One region of the Mesorhizobium sp. WSM4821 genome, then DNA from elsewhere that is predicted to be linked to it. Evidence: riboswitches for the same ligand, from Rfam matches in the RefSeq annotation. Region 1 holds a riboswitch; each other region holds the start of a gene.
What was found. A riboswitch is a leader RNA that binds a small molecule or an ion and turns the genes downstream of it on or off. The one in region 1 is predicted to bind cobalamin.
Positions count from the first base shown of each region.

Region 2: another riboswitch for cobalamin. It lies ahead of AC0NID_RS18815 (DUF1636 family protein); the one in region 1 lies ahead of metE (5-methyltetrahydropteroyltriglutamate--homocysteine S-methyltransferase).
Region 3: another riboswitch for cobalamin. It lies ahead of AC0NID_RS04010 (aromatic ring-hydroxylating oxygenase subunit alpha); the one in region 1 lies ahead of metE (5-methyltetrahydropteroyltriglutamate--homocysteine S-methyltransferase).
Region 4: another riboswitch for cobalamin. It lies ahead of AC0NID_RS19180 (CbtB domain-containing protein); the one in region 1 lies ahead of metE (5-methyltetrahydropteroyltriglutamate--homocysteine S-methyltransferase).

Region 1 is NZ_CM148371.1:30,836-34,562, forward strand. Features, by position in the region: gene AC0NID_RS00135 (adenosine kinase) at 1-777, shown strand, start outside; cobalamin riboswitch at 1,160-1,359, shown strand; partial or broken gene metE (5-methyltetrahydropteroyltriglutamate--homocysteine S-methyltransferase) at 1,475-3,727, shown strand, end outside.
Region 2 is NZ_CM148371.1:3,883,651-3,887,377, forward strand. Features, by position in the region: gene cobN (cobaltochelatase subunit CobN) at 1-314, opposite strand, end outside; gene cobW (cobalamin biosynthesis protein CobW) at 333-1,370, opposite strand; gene AC0NID_RS18815 (DUF1636 family protein) at 1,367-1,801, opposite strand; cobalamin riboswitch at 1,840-2,043, opposite strand; gene AC0NID_RS18820 (winged helix-turn-helix domain-containing protein) at 2,073-3,272, opposite strand; gene AC0NID_RS18825 (NADH-quinone oxidoreductase subunit A) at 3,606-3,727, shown strand, end outside.
Region 3 is NZ_CM148371.1:890,317-894,043, reverse strand. Features, by position in the region: gene AC0NID_RS04015 (FAD-binding oxidoreductase) at 1-800, opposite strand, end outside; gene AC0NID_RS04010 (aromatic ring-hydroxylating oxygenase subunit alpha) at 820-2,067, opposite strand; cobalamin riboswitch at 2,182-2,383, opposite strand; gene AC0NID_RS04005 (DUF680 domain-containing protein) at 2,903-3,127, shown strand; gene AC0NID_RS04000 (DUF680 domain-containing protein) at 3,254-3,490, shown strand; gene AC0NID_RS03995 (ABC transporter ATP-binding protein) at 3,642-3,727, opposite strand, start outside.
Region 4 is NZ_CM148371.1:3,954,944-3,958,670, forward strand. Features, by position in the region: gene AC0NID_RS19170 (aromatic ring-hydroxylating oxygenase subunit alpha) at 1-835, opposite strand, end outside; gene AC0NID_RS19175 (gamma-glutamylcyclotransferase) at 955-1,647, shown strand; cobalamin riboswitch at 1,714-1,906, shown strand; gene AC0NID_RS19180 (CbtB domain-containing protein) at 1,944-2,123, shown strand; gene AC0NID_RS19185 (CbtA family protein) at 2,139-2,909, shown strand; gene cobU (bifunctional adenosylcobinamide kinase/adenosylcobinamide-phosphate guanylyltransferase) at 2,932-3,429, shown strand; gene cobO (cob(I)yrinic acid a,c-diamide adenosyltransferase) at 3,518-3,727, shown strand, end outside.

The sequences.
Region 1 (3,727 bases):
GGCCGCGCCGCTTTCTTTGGCAAGGTCTCCAACGATGCGCTGGGCGAAATCTACGCCCACGACATCCATGCGCAGGGCGTCGCCTTCGACACCACGCCGCTCGAGGGTGAGCCGCCGACGGCGCGCTCGATGATCTTCGTCACGCCCGACGGCGAGCGCTCGATGAACACCTATCTCGGCGCCTGTGTCGAGCTTGGCCCTGAGGATGTCGAAGCCGACAAGGCGTCTGGCGCCAAGGTCACCTATTTCGAAGGCTACCTGTGGGATCCGCCGCGCGCCAAGGAGGCAATCCGCCAGACGGCGAAGCTGGCGCACGCAGCAGGCCGCGAAGTGTCGATGACCCTGTCGGATTCGTTCTGCGTCGACCGCTACCGCGACGAATTCCTTGAGCTGATGCGTTCGGGCACGGTCGATATCGTCTTTGCCAACAGCCACGAGATCAAGTCGCTCTACCAGACGTCGTCCTTCGACGAGGCGCTGGCGCAGATCCGCAAGGATTGCCGGATCGCCGCCGTGACCCGCTCGGAAAAAGGCTCGGTGATCGTGCGCGGCGACGAGACCGTGGTCATCCAGGCGACCGCCATCAAGGAACTGGTCGACACGACGGGCGCCGGCGATCTCTATGCCGCCGGCTTCCTGCATGGCTACACGCAAGGCCGCGACCTGCAGACTTGCGGCGATCTTGGCTCACTGGCGGCCGGCTTGGTGATCCAGCAGATCGGCCCCAGGCCACGGCAGAATCTGCGCCGCGAGGCTGAGCAGACTGGGTTGCTGTAAGGCGGCTTTTCGGCCACGTATAGCCCACCTTCCGTTGTGCAGGCTGTCCAGACAAGCGCGTGTAAATCGAACGTACCAGCCCGAGAAGGATGCCGGTTTTTTTCCAAAATTACTGATTGTTGAGGCTCAGGAACGTTGTCGCACTTCGACCAGCACTGCCGTCCGATCACGAATGGCCAACACGCGCCATTTTGACGAAGTCGTTTGAGACCGGATCGTACAAAAGGCAGATTGCCCGAGGGCCGAGCCACAGTCTGCAAACACCGGAGAGTCGCGCAGAAGGCTCAGCTCGACGGCGACTTGGAAACACGCCGCAGGCTAACAATTCACATAAACACATATACATTTGTTTATACGAAATTGACAAGAAAGTGGGCTACTGCGATTGTCCGCATGTCGTGGTTCTCCGCAAGGCGTTGCCGTAGCGGAGCTAAGAGGGGAGCCGGTGCAATGCCTACGCTGCCCCCGCAACTGTAAGCGGCGAGCCAAACCCATCAATGTCACTGGGGCGAACTGCCCCGGAAGACGTGGCAGAGGCTGTGACCCGCGAGTCAGGAGACCTGTCACGACGAACAACGTCCGCGGGCGGGGTGTCTGGTGGTCGCGGCAGCTCGGCGTTGATGCCGGCCTGCCAGCGCCTTCCTTGTCCCGGCCCCAACCATCGGGGTATGGAATGAATGTCTCCCAGCAAGTTCCCATAGCAACGCTTGGCGTGCCGCGTATCGGTCGCCGGCGTGAACTGAAATTCGCGCTCGAAAGCTACTGGTCCGGAAAATCGTCTGCTGCCAACCTTCTGGCGACGGCGAAGGCACTGCGTGCCGCCAGATGGAGCGAGCAGCACGCCCGCGGCGTGTCGAAAATCCCGTCGAACGATTTCTCACTGTATGACCATGTGCTCGACACCGCAGCAATGGTCGGCGCCGTCCCAGCTCGTTACGGCTGGACGGGCGGCGAGGTCCCGCTTGACATCTACTTCGCGATGGCGCGCGGGACGCAGGGCGATAGCGCGGGGTGCGGACACGCCAGTCACGGGCATGCAGTTCAGGGGCAGCGCGTGACCGCGATGGAAATGACCAAATGGTTCGACACCAACTACTACCTCGTGCCGGAGCTTGGCGACGATCAGACCTTCGCCCTCTCGGCGACGAAACCAGTCGATCACTTTCTGGAGGCAAAAGAGCTCGGCATCCATACACGCCCGGTCATCCTTGGACCGGTGACCTTCCTCAAGCTGGCGAAGTCTCCCGACCAGGGCTTCAATCCCATAGCGCTGCTACCGCGCCTGCTGCCGGTCTACGAGCAACTCCTGCAGAGGCTGGAGCTCTCGGGGGCCGACTGGGTGCAGACGAGCCGGCGCTTGTGCTCGATCTCAACCCGAACGAACGAGCTGCCTTCGAATTCACCTACGGGCAGCTGTCGAAAGCCGCGCCCAAGGTGAAAATTATGCTGGCTACCTATTTCGGGCCGCTAGGAAACAATCTCGAGACCGCGCTTTCGCTGAGCCTGGCGGGGCTGCATCTCGACCTCGTGCGCGCTCCCGAGCAGTTGGAGACGGTTGGTCGGCTCGCACCGAAGGATCTGGTGCTCTCACTTGGCCTGATCGACGGCCGCAATGTCTGGCGCGCGAACCTGACCGCCATTCTCGACGGCATCAAGCCGGTCATCGCCGGTTGGCCGCTGGACCGTGTCGAAATTGCGCCTTCCTGCTCGATGCTTCACGTGCCGATGGACCTGCGGATGGAGACCGCGCTCGATGTAGACGTCCGTTCGTGGCTGGCATTCGCCGCCCAGAAGACTGAAGAGCTGCTCGTGCTGGCCCAAGCCTTGTCCGAAGGCAGGGAGGCCGTAACAAGCTGAAGGCTTCTGATGAGGCGGCCGCCGCGCGCGCAATGTCGACAAAGGCCCACGATCCGCTCGTCCGCGGGCGCGTCAGCAGCATTGACGGCGCCATGAAGCAACGAAAGAGCGCATTTGCCAAGCGCTCGAGAGTCCAGGCTGACACGCTCGCCCTGCCGCTGTTCCCGACGACGACCATCGGGTCCTTCCCGCAAACGCCCGAGGTGCGCAGGGCGCGCTCCGCTCATGCGAAGGGCCGACTGAGCTATATCGACTACCAGGCCTTTCTGAAGAAGGAGACCGAGGCGGCGGTCCGCTGGCAGGAGGAGATCGGGCTGGACGTGCTGGTACATGGCGAGTTCGAACGCAACGACATGGTGCAGCATTTCGGCGAGCAGCTGTCCGGCCTCGCCTTCACCCAGCATGGCTGGGTGCAAAGTTATGGCTCCCGACTCGTGCGCCCTCCCATCATCTTCGGCGACGTATCGCGGCCCAATCCGATGACGGTCTTCTGGTGGCAATTTGCCCAGTCGCTGACGAAAAAGCCGGTGAAGGGCATGCTCACTGGTCCAGTGACGATTTCTTAACTGGTCTTTTGTGCGCGACGACGTACCCCGCGCCGAGGTCTGCCGCCAGATCGCACTCGCTATCCGCGATGAAGTGGCCGACCTCGAAAGAGCTGGCGCAAGGGTGATCCAGATCGATGAGGCCGCGTTTCGCGAAGGCTTACCCCTGCGGACGTCCGATTGGAAACATTATCTCGGCTGGGCTGTCGAATGCTTCCGGCTCGCCTCGACGGGTGTAGAGGACGCGACCCAAATTCACACCCACATGTGCTATTCGGAGTTCAATGAGATCATCGACTCGATCGCTGAACTGGACGCGGACGTGATTTCAATCGAGACGTGGCGCTCCAAAATGGAACTGCTGGACGCCTTCACCAAGTCGAAATATCCGAACGAAATCGGTCCCGGCGTCTACGACATTCACTCGCCACGTGTCCCCGAGATCGGCGAGATTTTGCATCTCGCCCAACTTGCTCGCGAGCGACTGTCGGACGGCCAACTGTGGGTGAATCCGGACTGCGGCCTCAAAACAAGGAAATGGGAAGAGG
Region 2 (3,727 bases), 3.4 Mb from region 1:
CGGGCGGTCGAGGCGAGCTGGTCGCAGCCATAGCGCCACCAGTCGTAACCGCCGAGGATGCGAACCAGGACGACCTTGGCGTGCCGGGCGACACTGTCGATCCAGAGGTCGACAGACATCGGATGGCGCAAATCGCGAAGTGCGGCGAGCCGCATCGACGGCAGTCGTTCCGCGTCCGCTTTCCACGCTGCCGCCAGCCCGGCCAGATCGCTGTCGGTGAAAGACAGCGCCACGACATCCGCAGGCGTCTGCCTGAGATCGACAGGCTCGGCGAGATCGTCGAGCGAGGCGGACGTTGTGGTGAGGATGTGCATCGCGGCTCGTGCCTGAGATCAGCCGGCGAGGATACGTTCGATCGCCGGGCGGTTCAGCCCTTTCAGCCCGATAACGACGAGGCGCGAGCGGCGGTCGTCTTCCGCCGTCCAGGCGCGATCGTAATAGTGATTGACGCGCGGGCCGACGGCCTGCAGCAGGAGCCGCATCGGCTTGCCGCCGACCTCGACGAAGCCTTTCACGCGCAGCACGTTTTCTTCCTCCGCCGCCGTGGCGACGCGCAAAGCCAGCTCATCGGGATTGGCGATCGACGGAATGTCGATAACGAAGGAGTCGAAGTCGTCATGCTCGTGGTCGAGTTCGTCGTCGTGGTGGGTCTTGCGGTTCTCGATGTCGTCCTCGACCGCAAGGCCGAGGCCGAGCAGCACGGACGGATCGACCTTGCCCTGCGAGGTCGGCACGATCTTTACCGCACGCGCGGCGTGCTCGCCGATGATGGCGTTGGCGCGGGCCGAGCCGGCGGCATCCATCAAATCGCTCTTTGACAATATGATCAGGTCGGCACAGGCGAGCTGGTCCTCGAACACCTCCTCGACAGGGTCGTCGTGGTCGAGCGTCTCGTCCTGCGCGCGCTGTGCCTGCAGGGCATCCATGTCGTTGGCGACGCGGCCTTCGGCCAGCGCCGGTCCGTCGACCACCGCGATGATGCCGTCGACCGTCACGCGGCTTTTCACCGTCGGCCACTGGAAGGCCTGGACGAGTGGCTTGGGCAGAGCGAGGCCCGAGGTTTCGATCAGGATGTGGTCGACCTTCGGCGTCCGCGACAGGATCTGGTCGAGCGCCGGGACGAAATCGTCGGCGACGGTGCAGCAGATGCAGCCATTGGCCAGTTCGACGATGTTTTCCTCCGGGCAAGTGTCGATGCCGCAGCCTTTCAGGATCTCGCCGTCGATGCCGACGTCGCCGAATTCGTTGACGATGATGGCCAGACGCTTACCCCCGGCGTTTTCGAGCAGATGGCGGATCAGCGTCGTCTTGCCGGCGCCGAGGAAGCCGGTGACGACGGTACAAGGCACGCGGGAGACGGAAGCGGTCATGTCATGTCCTTCAAAAGGTCGAGGGGAGGGATGCGGGCAACGAGGCCGCGCTTCAGGCAATCGGGCCGGCCGCGCCACGGAATGAGTCCGTCCGTCGAGGTGGCGAAGAGCTTTGCACCAGCGACGAGATCGGCGCCGCTGGTCACGGTCAGGTCGCCGAAGACATAGCTCCAGCAGCCGTCGCGCAAAATCGCGGCGCTCAGTCGGCGTTTGCAGTTGCCGAGGCATTCGACGCTGCGGATAGGGATATTTTCGCCTGCTACAGCGCGGCGTGTGTCTTCGGCAAGCAGTTCGCCGGCGCGAGGAAGGCCATCGGAGCCGGATTCATCGCGACAGGAAGAGCAGACGATCACGGTGACGCCGGCCAAGGCGTCGCTGTCGCCGGACAATATGTCCGCTGTCTCAGCCGAAAAACTGCTGTCGCGTTCCAAATCAGGCTCCTTGCCCGGAAAACCCGCCAGGCGATCGGATTCTTATGTCCTAGACGGCAGGTCTCCTGGCTCGCGGGTCATTGCCTTGGTGCCGCCTTCCCGGGACCGTCCCAGTGGTTTTCGGCCTTGGCTCGTCGCTTACAGTTGCGGGGACAGCCGCGGATTTGAAATCGGAATTTCGCACCGCATTCCCTCTTGGCCCTTGCCGTTGCGGGCAGGGGACCGTCTGGACCGGATTTAGGCTCTTGTGGGCAGCGGTGTCAACGCACCTCTACGACGCGGCAACGTCGGCAAGCGGTTGGCCTAGTTCACCCGCAGGCGTCACCTCGATGCTTTCGAGTCCGAGCCAACCCTGCATCAACTTCAACTCCTCGAAGAGTTCGGCGGCGGTTTGCGGCGGGGCGCCGGGCTCGGCATAGGCGGCATGGACGCGCAGCACGCCGGCGGGGCGGTCGGCCTTGAGATCGATGCGCGCGACGATCCTTTCGCCGAGCAGGAACGGCAGCACGTAATAGCCGTATTGGCGCTTTTCGGCCGGCGTGTAGATCTCGATGCGATAGCGGAAGTCGAACAGTCTTTCCGTGCGCGACCGCTCGAAGACGACCGGATCGAACGGCGCGAGCAGCGCGCGCGCCTCGATCTTGCGTGGAAAACGGGCGTCCTTGTGAAGATAGGCAGGCTTGTCCCAGCCTTCGACGCGAACCGGCAAAAGGTCGCCCGATTCAACCAGTTCCTCGATGCGGTCCTTGATGTCGGCGGGAGAGAGGCGGAAATAGTCGCGCAGGTCGCCGGCTGTCGCGACACCATGGGCGCGGGCGGAAATACGCAGCAACTCGCGGTGCGCATCCTCATGAGAAGGCACCGGCAGGGCAAGTATCGCCGGCGGCAGCACGCGCTCCGGCAGATCATAGAGCCGCTCGAAGCCTCGACGCGACGCCGTGGTGATGCGGCCGGCCCAGAACAGCCATTCGAATGCATGCTTGGCGTCGCTCCAGCCCCACCAGCCGCCCGAGCCCTTCTGGCCTTCGAGAGCCGATGCGGCGATCGGGCCTCGTTCGACGACCTCGCGATAGATGTCTTCAATGTAGGCGGCGCGTTCGCGCCCCCACTTGGCCAGCCCGTTATACATTTCCTCGCCGCGTTCGGCCCGCTCCATGCGCCAGCGCATCAGTGGATAGGTCTCGACCGGCAGAAAGGAGGCTTCGTGCGCCCAATACTCGAAGACCCTGCGCTTGCGGGTCACGGCGGCGTTGTCGAGCAGCGCAAGCGGGTAGGGGCCAAGCCGCGAATAGAGCGGCATATAGTGGGCGCGCACCACCGCGCTGACGGAATCGATCTGCAGCAGGCCGGTCCGGGCGAGCACACGGGCCAGATGGCGGCGATCGGGCGTGCCGTTCGGGCGAGGATCGGCAAACCCCTGTGCGGCAAGCGCGATGCGCCGGGCCACGGCGAGCGAGATCTTTTCCTTCATGCAGACGGCACTCTGTTGGCGTTCGATCAAAGGTTGGGTGATGATTCCGGGCCATGCTAGCAGGGTTTTGGCGGTATCTATGTCAGGAGAGAAAAGTGGAGTAAAAAGTGAAGGAAATCAAACAGGAGCGGATCGGACCAGTTTATCCGGATATGCCGTCCGGCACCCGTGTTTTGAACAAGGTTTGACTTGCTTCGCCGAAAGCCCTGCGCTAACCCTCGCCGCGTTGCAGCATAGAGCCCTAAAACGGTTCAGTGGTTAAACTGTCACGCTTCCGCAAGTGGGACCGGTGCTGTAATCAGAGTGGATTGGCCGCCAACGGAAAGCCGCAGCATGAACGCATTGTTGAGTTCGTACCTGCCCATCGTCCTGTTCATCGGCGTGGCGCTGGTCGTCGGCCTGGCGCTGCTTGCCGCGCCGTTCCTGGTGGCATACCGCAACCCCGATCCGGAAAA
Region 3 (3,727 bases), 860 kb from region 1:
GCAAACGGGGCCGGTATTTCCTCCACCGCCGGTGCGGCAAAGCTTTCCTGATGGTAGTTGGCCATGTCGAAGCCGGCGGCCTCCAGCATCTGCCGCACCGCGCGCATGAATGGATCGGGGCCGCAGCAGAAGATTTCGCGCTCGCGAAAATCCGGTGCCAAGAGCGGCAGCCGGATCGCGTCGATCCGGCCCATATGGCCGAACCAGCCCTCGCGGCTGGAGCGCTCCTCGATCATGAAGCCGAGCGACAGGCCCGGCATGCGGCTGCCCAGCAGTTCGAGCTCCTTGCGGAAGATGATCTCCTCGGGCTTTCGCGCGCAGTTGACGAAGCCGACATCGGTCCATGGCGCGCAGTCGTTCAGCCAGCGCAGCATCGACATCATCGGCGTCACGCCGGAGCCGGCCGAAATGAACAGATATTTGGCCGCGGGATGACTGTGCAGCGAAAAGTCGCCCGCCGGCCCATAGGCCTTCACGTGAACGCCGGGCTTCAGATTGTCGAACATCCAGCGCGTACCGATGCTGCCGTCCTGCGCCTTCACCGTCACCGCGATCGAGAACGGCCGCGACGGCGAGGACGACAGCGTATAGGTCCGCATCAGCTGGCCCTCAATGGTCGGCAATTCCAGCGTCACGAACTGTCCTGGTTTGTAGCGGAACCAGGTCTGGTTGTCGGAGCGGAAGGTGAAGGTCTTCACGTCAGGCGCCTCGTCGCTGACGCCGATCACTTCCAGCACCTGGAGCCTGTCGTTCCAGGGCGCCATCTCGTCGAGATGGCGGTAGAGCCCGAGGTCCGTCATCGCATTCATTCCTCAGATCTCAGGCGACGCTGCGCAACGCCGGCCGGCCGTCCTCGGCAAGCCGCGGCCCGATGAAGGACGCGTACCATTCGACGAACTGGATGACGCCGCCCTCATGCAACTCCGAATAGGGGCCGGGCTCATAGGCCGGCGACAGGATGCCGAAGGCGTTTTCCTCGACGATGCGGCGGTCCTGGTCGTTGGTCTCGGTCCAGACATGGGTGAGTTCGGCGAGATCGTAGTCGACGCCTTCGACCGCATCCTTGTGGACAAGCCATTTGGTGGTGACGGCCGTTTCCGTGGCACTGATCGGCAGCACGCGGAAGGTGACGGCATGATCGCCGAGGATATGGTTCCAGGTCGTCGGGTAATGGTAGAGCAGTAGCGAGCCGATGCGGTCGGTGGAAACGCTGTCGGAAAGGTTCTTCTTCACCGCGCGCCGTCCCGTCATCGTATAGCTGACGGCGTCACGCAGCAGCGGCGCGCGGGTGGCGCGATACTGCCCGGCCGGATCGATTCGGAACTTGCTCGGCAAGCCCGCCGCCTCGCATTTGGCCCAGTGAGCGAGCATTTCCGGATCGCTGTCGGCGCCCTGCACGCCGGTCACGGTCGGTGCTTCCGGGAATGTCTTGCACAGTTCCGGATGGTTGCCGGCGCAATGGTAGCACTCGCGGTTGTTCTCCCAGACGAGCTTCCAGTTGCCCTTCTCGACAATGGTCGATTCGAAGGCGACCTTTGCCTCGCGCAGCCGGTGCGGCAGGAGGTAAGGCTCGACCATCGCGCGCATCGGCGCGAAATCCGCGGGCTCCTTGGCCAGGCAGATGAAGATGTAGCCGCCGACGCTTTCGCAGGCGACCGGCTTCAGGCTGAACTGGCTCTTGTCGAAGCCATCCGCCATCTGCCTTGCGAACAAGAGCCGGCCGTCCAGCTCGTAGGTCCACTGGTGATAGGGGCAGACGAGCTTTGCCGCCGTGCCCTTGTCGGCGTTGCAGACGCGGCTGCCGCGATGGCGGCAGGAATTGTGGAAGGCGTTGATCTTGCCTTGCTGGTCGCGGACCAGCACGACCGGATAGTCGCCGATCTGGACGGTCATGTAGCTGCCCGGCTTCGGCAACTCGCAATCGTGGCCGATGAACAGCCAGTCGCGATACCAGATCAGCTCCATGTCGAGCTTGAAGAAATCGGAATCGGTGTAGAAGGGCTGTTCCAGCGAATAGCCTTGCCTGCGGCCGTGCAAGAGCCTCAGCATGTCGTTGCGCGCATCCATGTCCTGTCCTCATGTCCAAGGACTGAACTGGTGGTGATGGAGGAAGGATCGGCTGCACGTCGGCGATATGGCCGGGCATGCACTATCCGCCTCTTGACCGCCCACCGCGATCAGTCGAGTCTAGAATCTCGGGCTGGTTTCCGGGCTCTGGAGTATCCTTGCGGACGGTCGCGACACCTTCCCAGGCTTGTGACCCAGTGGTCTCCCGTTGCGACTTGAACTCCACCACCGTTGCGGGGGCAGCGCCGGGTTCTGACCGGCTTCCCAATTCTCCGCTTGGTCGTCACCATGCGGCACCTGAGTTGGCGTGATCTAATCATGACCGTCGGCCGTCTGTCGGCATGAAAGCGACATCGTATCCATGCGGCGCGACACGGCCGCGAAACCTGTTGGACCGGAGTGAGCAAGGGGTGAAATCGCCCTTCGCCGAGCGTTGCCGGCCCGAAAGCATGGCCGGATTTGGCCCATCGGCGGGGGCCGAACTGGTAAACGATTCGTTAGCAGGCTTCGAAATGCTTTTTAAGGGGTCTCTAAAATCGAACCGAACGGTTCGTTTCTGTTGACACTGCGTACAGGACGGTGTGAACGCAGACTCGCCAATTCGTCAAATGGCCGGGCGGTACGTTTGAGATAACCAACTGATAAACAAGCGGAAAATTTAGGTTGTAGGAAGGCTTGGCACAATTTCAAGATGCAGATTCTTGGTCCACGCGGAACAACTTCGTGATTGGAATCCGCAGGATGGCCTCCCCACATCGGGGCTGTCCGAACGACGCGGATTCCTCCCAAGACATGCCGCTGGACGGACGGAAAAATAAGATACTGGAGTACTAAAATGAAAAAGATCGCTCTTGCGGCCGTCGCCGTTCTGGCCATTACCGGCAGCGCCTTTGCTGAAGGCAGTGACCATTATGGGTCTGACGGCGCCAACCAGCCCGCCGTCGCGGCCGACAGCTCCTACACGGCTTCGATTCTGAATTCGGCTCCGGCCCAGAATCCGGTTCCGGCTGACGAGAAGCCCGTCCACGGCAGCGACCGTAACCTCTTCGGCAACAATTAACACTCGGTTCCAGACCATGATCCCGAACCTGCGGTTCGGAAAAGATCATGGTCAAACAAGCAGCGGCGGCATTGTCTTCATCAAGACCGCCGCGCTTGTGGGATACGAAAATCCAGGAGTATTGGAATGAAGAAGATCGCCCTTGCCGCCGCCGCGCTTTTGATTGCCGCCGGCAGCGCCTATGCCCGCAACGACAACGTCGGCGGAACCGACATCAACGAGCAGGCGACCGTCAACGTCGACAACACGCAGACGTCTTCGGTGCGCAACACCGGCTCGCCGGTCTATAAGCTGCTCAACTCGTCGGGCGACGTGCAGAAGTCCGCCCCGCACGGCAGCGACCGGAACCTGTTCGGCCGCTAGCGCTTCGGCTCGAAATCGGTTCCGATTTTCGGGAAGCACGATGTGTACGCTTCAACGGCGACCTGAATGCAAAAGAGCGGCGGGCTTGGCCCGCCGCTCTTTTTTTGCCCTCGCCAAACTGCCCATGTCCAGCAGTTCGGCTGCCGCTCTCTCAAGCTGCCTTTGCTTCCGCCTTGTGGAGTGTGAAGGAATGTCCATCCGCATCGAAGATGTGAAGGTCGCCGGCATCGGCAGTCA
Region 4 (3,727 bases), 3.3 Mb from region 1:
CGCGCTCGGCGGGCGTCAGGTCGGAAAAGACCGGACCGTGTACGTGACCGTCGCGCGACCAGGTCTCGGCCCCGGCCCGCAGGCCACCGGAAAATTCCGGCGCGTCATTGTCGGCGTGACGGGCCCATTCCGGGTCGTCATGCCGTCCCATCAGGCCGCGGCCAAAGATCGGCACCAACCGCGACAGGTCCTTGTGAACGCCCGGGCAATGCAGGCACTCGTTGAAGTTCTCCCAGAAGATTTTCCAGTTGCAGTTCATCACCTTGCGCAGCACGTGACCGGTCACCAGCGTTTCCAGCGGCCAGTTGGCGAGATTGCCGGATGTGGGATCGAAGGATGCTTCAGCCGAGCCGGCGGCGTCTTCCTCCAGATTGACGAAGACAAAACCGCGCCACACCGACAGCGCCACGCGGTAGAGCGGGTGATCGGCCTTGTCGAAGCCTTCGGGCAGCGATTTCGACGGCACCCGCACGAGATCGCCGCGCAGCGAATAAGACCACGCATGATAGGGGCAGGTGATGAGCCGCGCCTTCAGCCGTCCTTGGCTTTCCCGGCAAAGCTGCGAGCCGCGATGCCGGCAAGTGTTGTGGAAGGCCCGAAGGGTGCCGGTCTCGTCGCGCAGCACGACAATCTCCTGCGTGCCGACACGGAATGTCTTGAACGCCAGCGGCTGGGCAAGGTCGGCCTCGCGGCAGACGAGCAGCCAGTTTCGATACCAGATGGCGTCGAGATCGCGCTGATAGGCGTTCAGCTCCCAGTAGTCCGACGCCGGCAGCGTCGGCTCGGCCCGGGTCAGACCGTTATAGGGGTCATGCTCGCTGTGGCTGGGCTGCATGGCAGGTTTCCAGTGATGTGCCAGCCGACACCCAGCCGCGAAAATTGTCAATCGCGGTGACGGCATTGCGAGTCTCGAGCAGGACGCATAATCATGCGGCAAGAAAAGGGATCTGGAACGTGGCCACACGACAGATGGCGCTTACGCCGGAGCTGGTTGCGCGTTGTTGGCGCGAGGTCCAGGATGCTGGACCTGACCCGGATGCCATGCATCTGGATGATGGCGACTATGACGCGATGCTGGACGCGTTGCAGGCAGAACTCCCTGCCGCCGAACCGTTGTGGCTGTTCGGCTACGGTTCGCTGATCTGGAAACCCGAAATCGACCATGTCGAGGAACGTGTCGCCGTGGTGCGTGGCTGGCACCGGTCTTTTTGCATGAACATGACGCGCTGGCGCGGCACCAAGGATCGCCCCGGCCTGATGATGGCTCTGGACCGTGGAGGGCAGTGCAAGGGCATCGCTTTTCGGCTGACCGATGGCGATCGGCGGCAGCAATTGGGCAGGCTTTTCCGACGCGAAATGACGCTGAAGCCGACAAGCTATATGCCTCGTATTCTCAGACTCGCGAGCGATGGCGGTCCGTTGAGGGCGCTGGCTTTCGTCATCAATCGCAGCGGCATCACCTATGCTGGTTCGCTCGATGAGCACGAGGTGGTCGAAAGACTGACCACGTCCTGCGGACACTGGGGATCAGGCGTCGACTACCTCTACAACACGGTGAAAAACCTGGAAGAGCGCGGCATTCACGACCGCCATCTTTGGCAGCTGCAGCAACTGGTCGCCAATCGGATCGTCTCATTGGGAGGCTGAAGCCAAGTGACGCATTCCAGCTGACCGCTGACGGAATTTGGTTTGCCGGGCGCGGAGATTCTGCCTATAGTCGCACCCGTCGTCGGTTCCTTTGGAACCAAGAGGGAATGCGGTGAGGGCGAAATTTGCCCAATGCCGTGGCTGCCCCCGCAACTGTGTGCGGTAGTCCTCTCCATATGCCACTGAAGGTTTTCTTCGGGAAGGTGGGGAAGGGCGCTGATCCGCGAGCCAGGAGACCTGCCGGCGACAGGAAAACTGACTTCTATGCCCTCGGGTGGAGGGCGAAAGGACAAGACATGAATACCCCTTCCGTGTCCCTCGGCGCTTCCGTCTCCTCGCAGTCGCGCTTCATGCAACTGGCGCTTGCTGCGTTTCTCGGCATTTTCGTCATGGGCTTCGTCGGCTTCTCGCAAATCGATGCGGTGCATAACGCCGCCCACGACTATCGCCACTCGATGGCATTTCCCTGCCACTGACGAGGGGCTGACATCATGACACTGTTTCGCAACGTCGTGTTCATCGCGGCGATCGCAGGGATTGTGGCCGGCGCCGTCCTCGCCTGCATGCAGGCCTACGCCACCGTGCCGCTCATTCTCAAGGCTGAAGCCTACGAACAGGCCGGCGGCGGCCACACGCATGACCATGCCGCGGCGCCCGTCGCGAACGCCACCGATACCGATGCCATGACCAGAGCGGCGACGGCCGAAGCTGCCGCTCCGGAAGACGAAGGCTGGGCGCCGGCCGACGGTTCCGAGCGATTCGCCTTCAACGTCGTTGCCAACGTCGTCACCGGCATCGGCTTCGCGCTGATCCTGGTCGCCGCTTCGGAGTTCGCCGGCGGCATCGGCAATTGGCGCCATGGCCTGTTCTGGGGCCTTGCCGGCTTTGCCGTGTTCACGCTGGCTCCGAACCTTGGCCTGCCGCCCGAACTGCCGGCGATGCCGGCGGCCGATCTCGCCCAGCGCCAGATCTGGTGGTGGGCAACCGTGGCGGCGACGGCGGCCGGTCTCGGCCTGCTTGCCTTCCGCAAGTCGCTGCCGCTGGCGCTCCTTGCCGTGGCGCTGATCGTGGCGCCGCATATCGTCGGTGCTCCGCAGCCCGACAGTTTCGAGTCGCCGATCCCGGAAGGCCTGCACCACCAGTTCGTGGTGGCGGTAACGCTGACCAATCTGGTGTTCTGGCTGGTGCTCGGCGTCGTCGTCGGCGTGGTGCGTGGCCGTTTCACCGGCACGGCGACCAGCCTGCGCGACAGCTTTGCCTGATCGCGTTACTCCCGGCGGGAACTTGATCCTGGTCATCGGCGGTGCGCGTTCCGGCAAAAGCGCGCACGCCGAAGGACTGGTAACGGCCTGTCCGGCGCCGTGGACCTATATCGCCACCGCCGAGGCTTACGACGGCGAAATGCGCGAGCGCATCGCGCTGCACCGGTCGCGGCGCGGCGAGGGCTGGACGACTGTCGATGCACCGCTCGATCTCGTCGGCGCGATCGAGGCTTTGCCCGACGGCCGGCCTGTCCTGATCGACTGCCTTACGCTGTGGCTGTCCAACCATATGCTGGCCGAACGCGACATCGAGGCCGAATGCCAGGGGTTGGCGGATGTGCTGTCGCGGCCGCGCGGGCCATGGTTCGTGGTCTCCAACGAGGTCGGCCAGGGCATCGTGCCCGACAATACGCTCGCCCGCCGGTTTCGCGATACCGCCGGCCGGCTCAACCAGCAGGTCGCGGCAGTGTCCGATACGGTGCTGCTGATGGTGGCGGGGCTGCCGCTCAAGGTGAAATGACATGGCTGATACCAAGCACATCGAAGACAAATCACATATCGAAGACGGGCCGATTAACGACAGGGATGAGGAACGCCACCGCGCCAAGATGGCCAAGCGCAAGGCGGTGCAGGACGCCGAGGTCGCGGCGAAGACGGTCGAGAAGGGGCTGCTGATCGTCAACACCGGGCCCGGCAAGGGCAAGACAACTGCCGCCTTCGGGTTGGCGCTGAGGATGCTCGGCTACGGCAGGCGCGTTGGCGTCGTCCAGTTCATCAAGGGCAAATGGCACACCGGCGAGAAGGACGCTTTTGCCGCT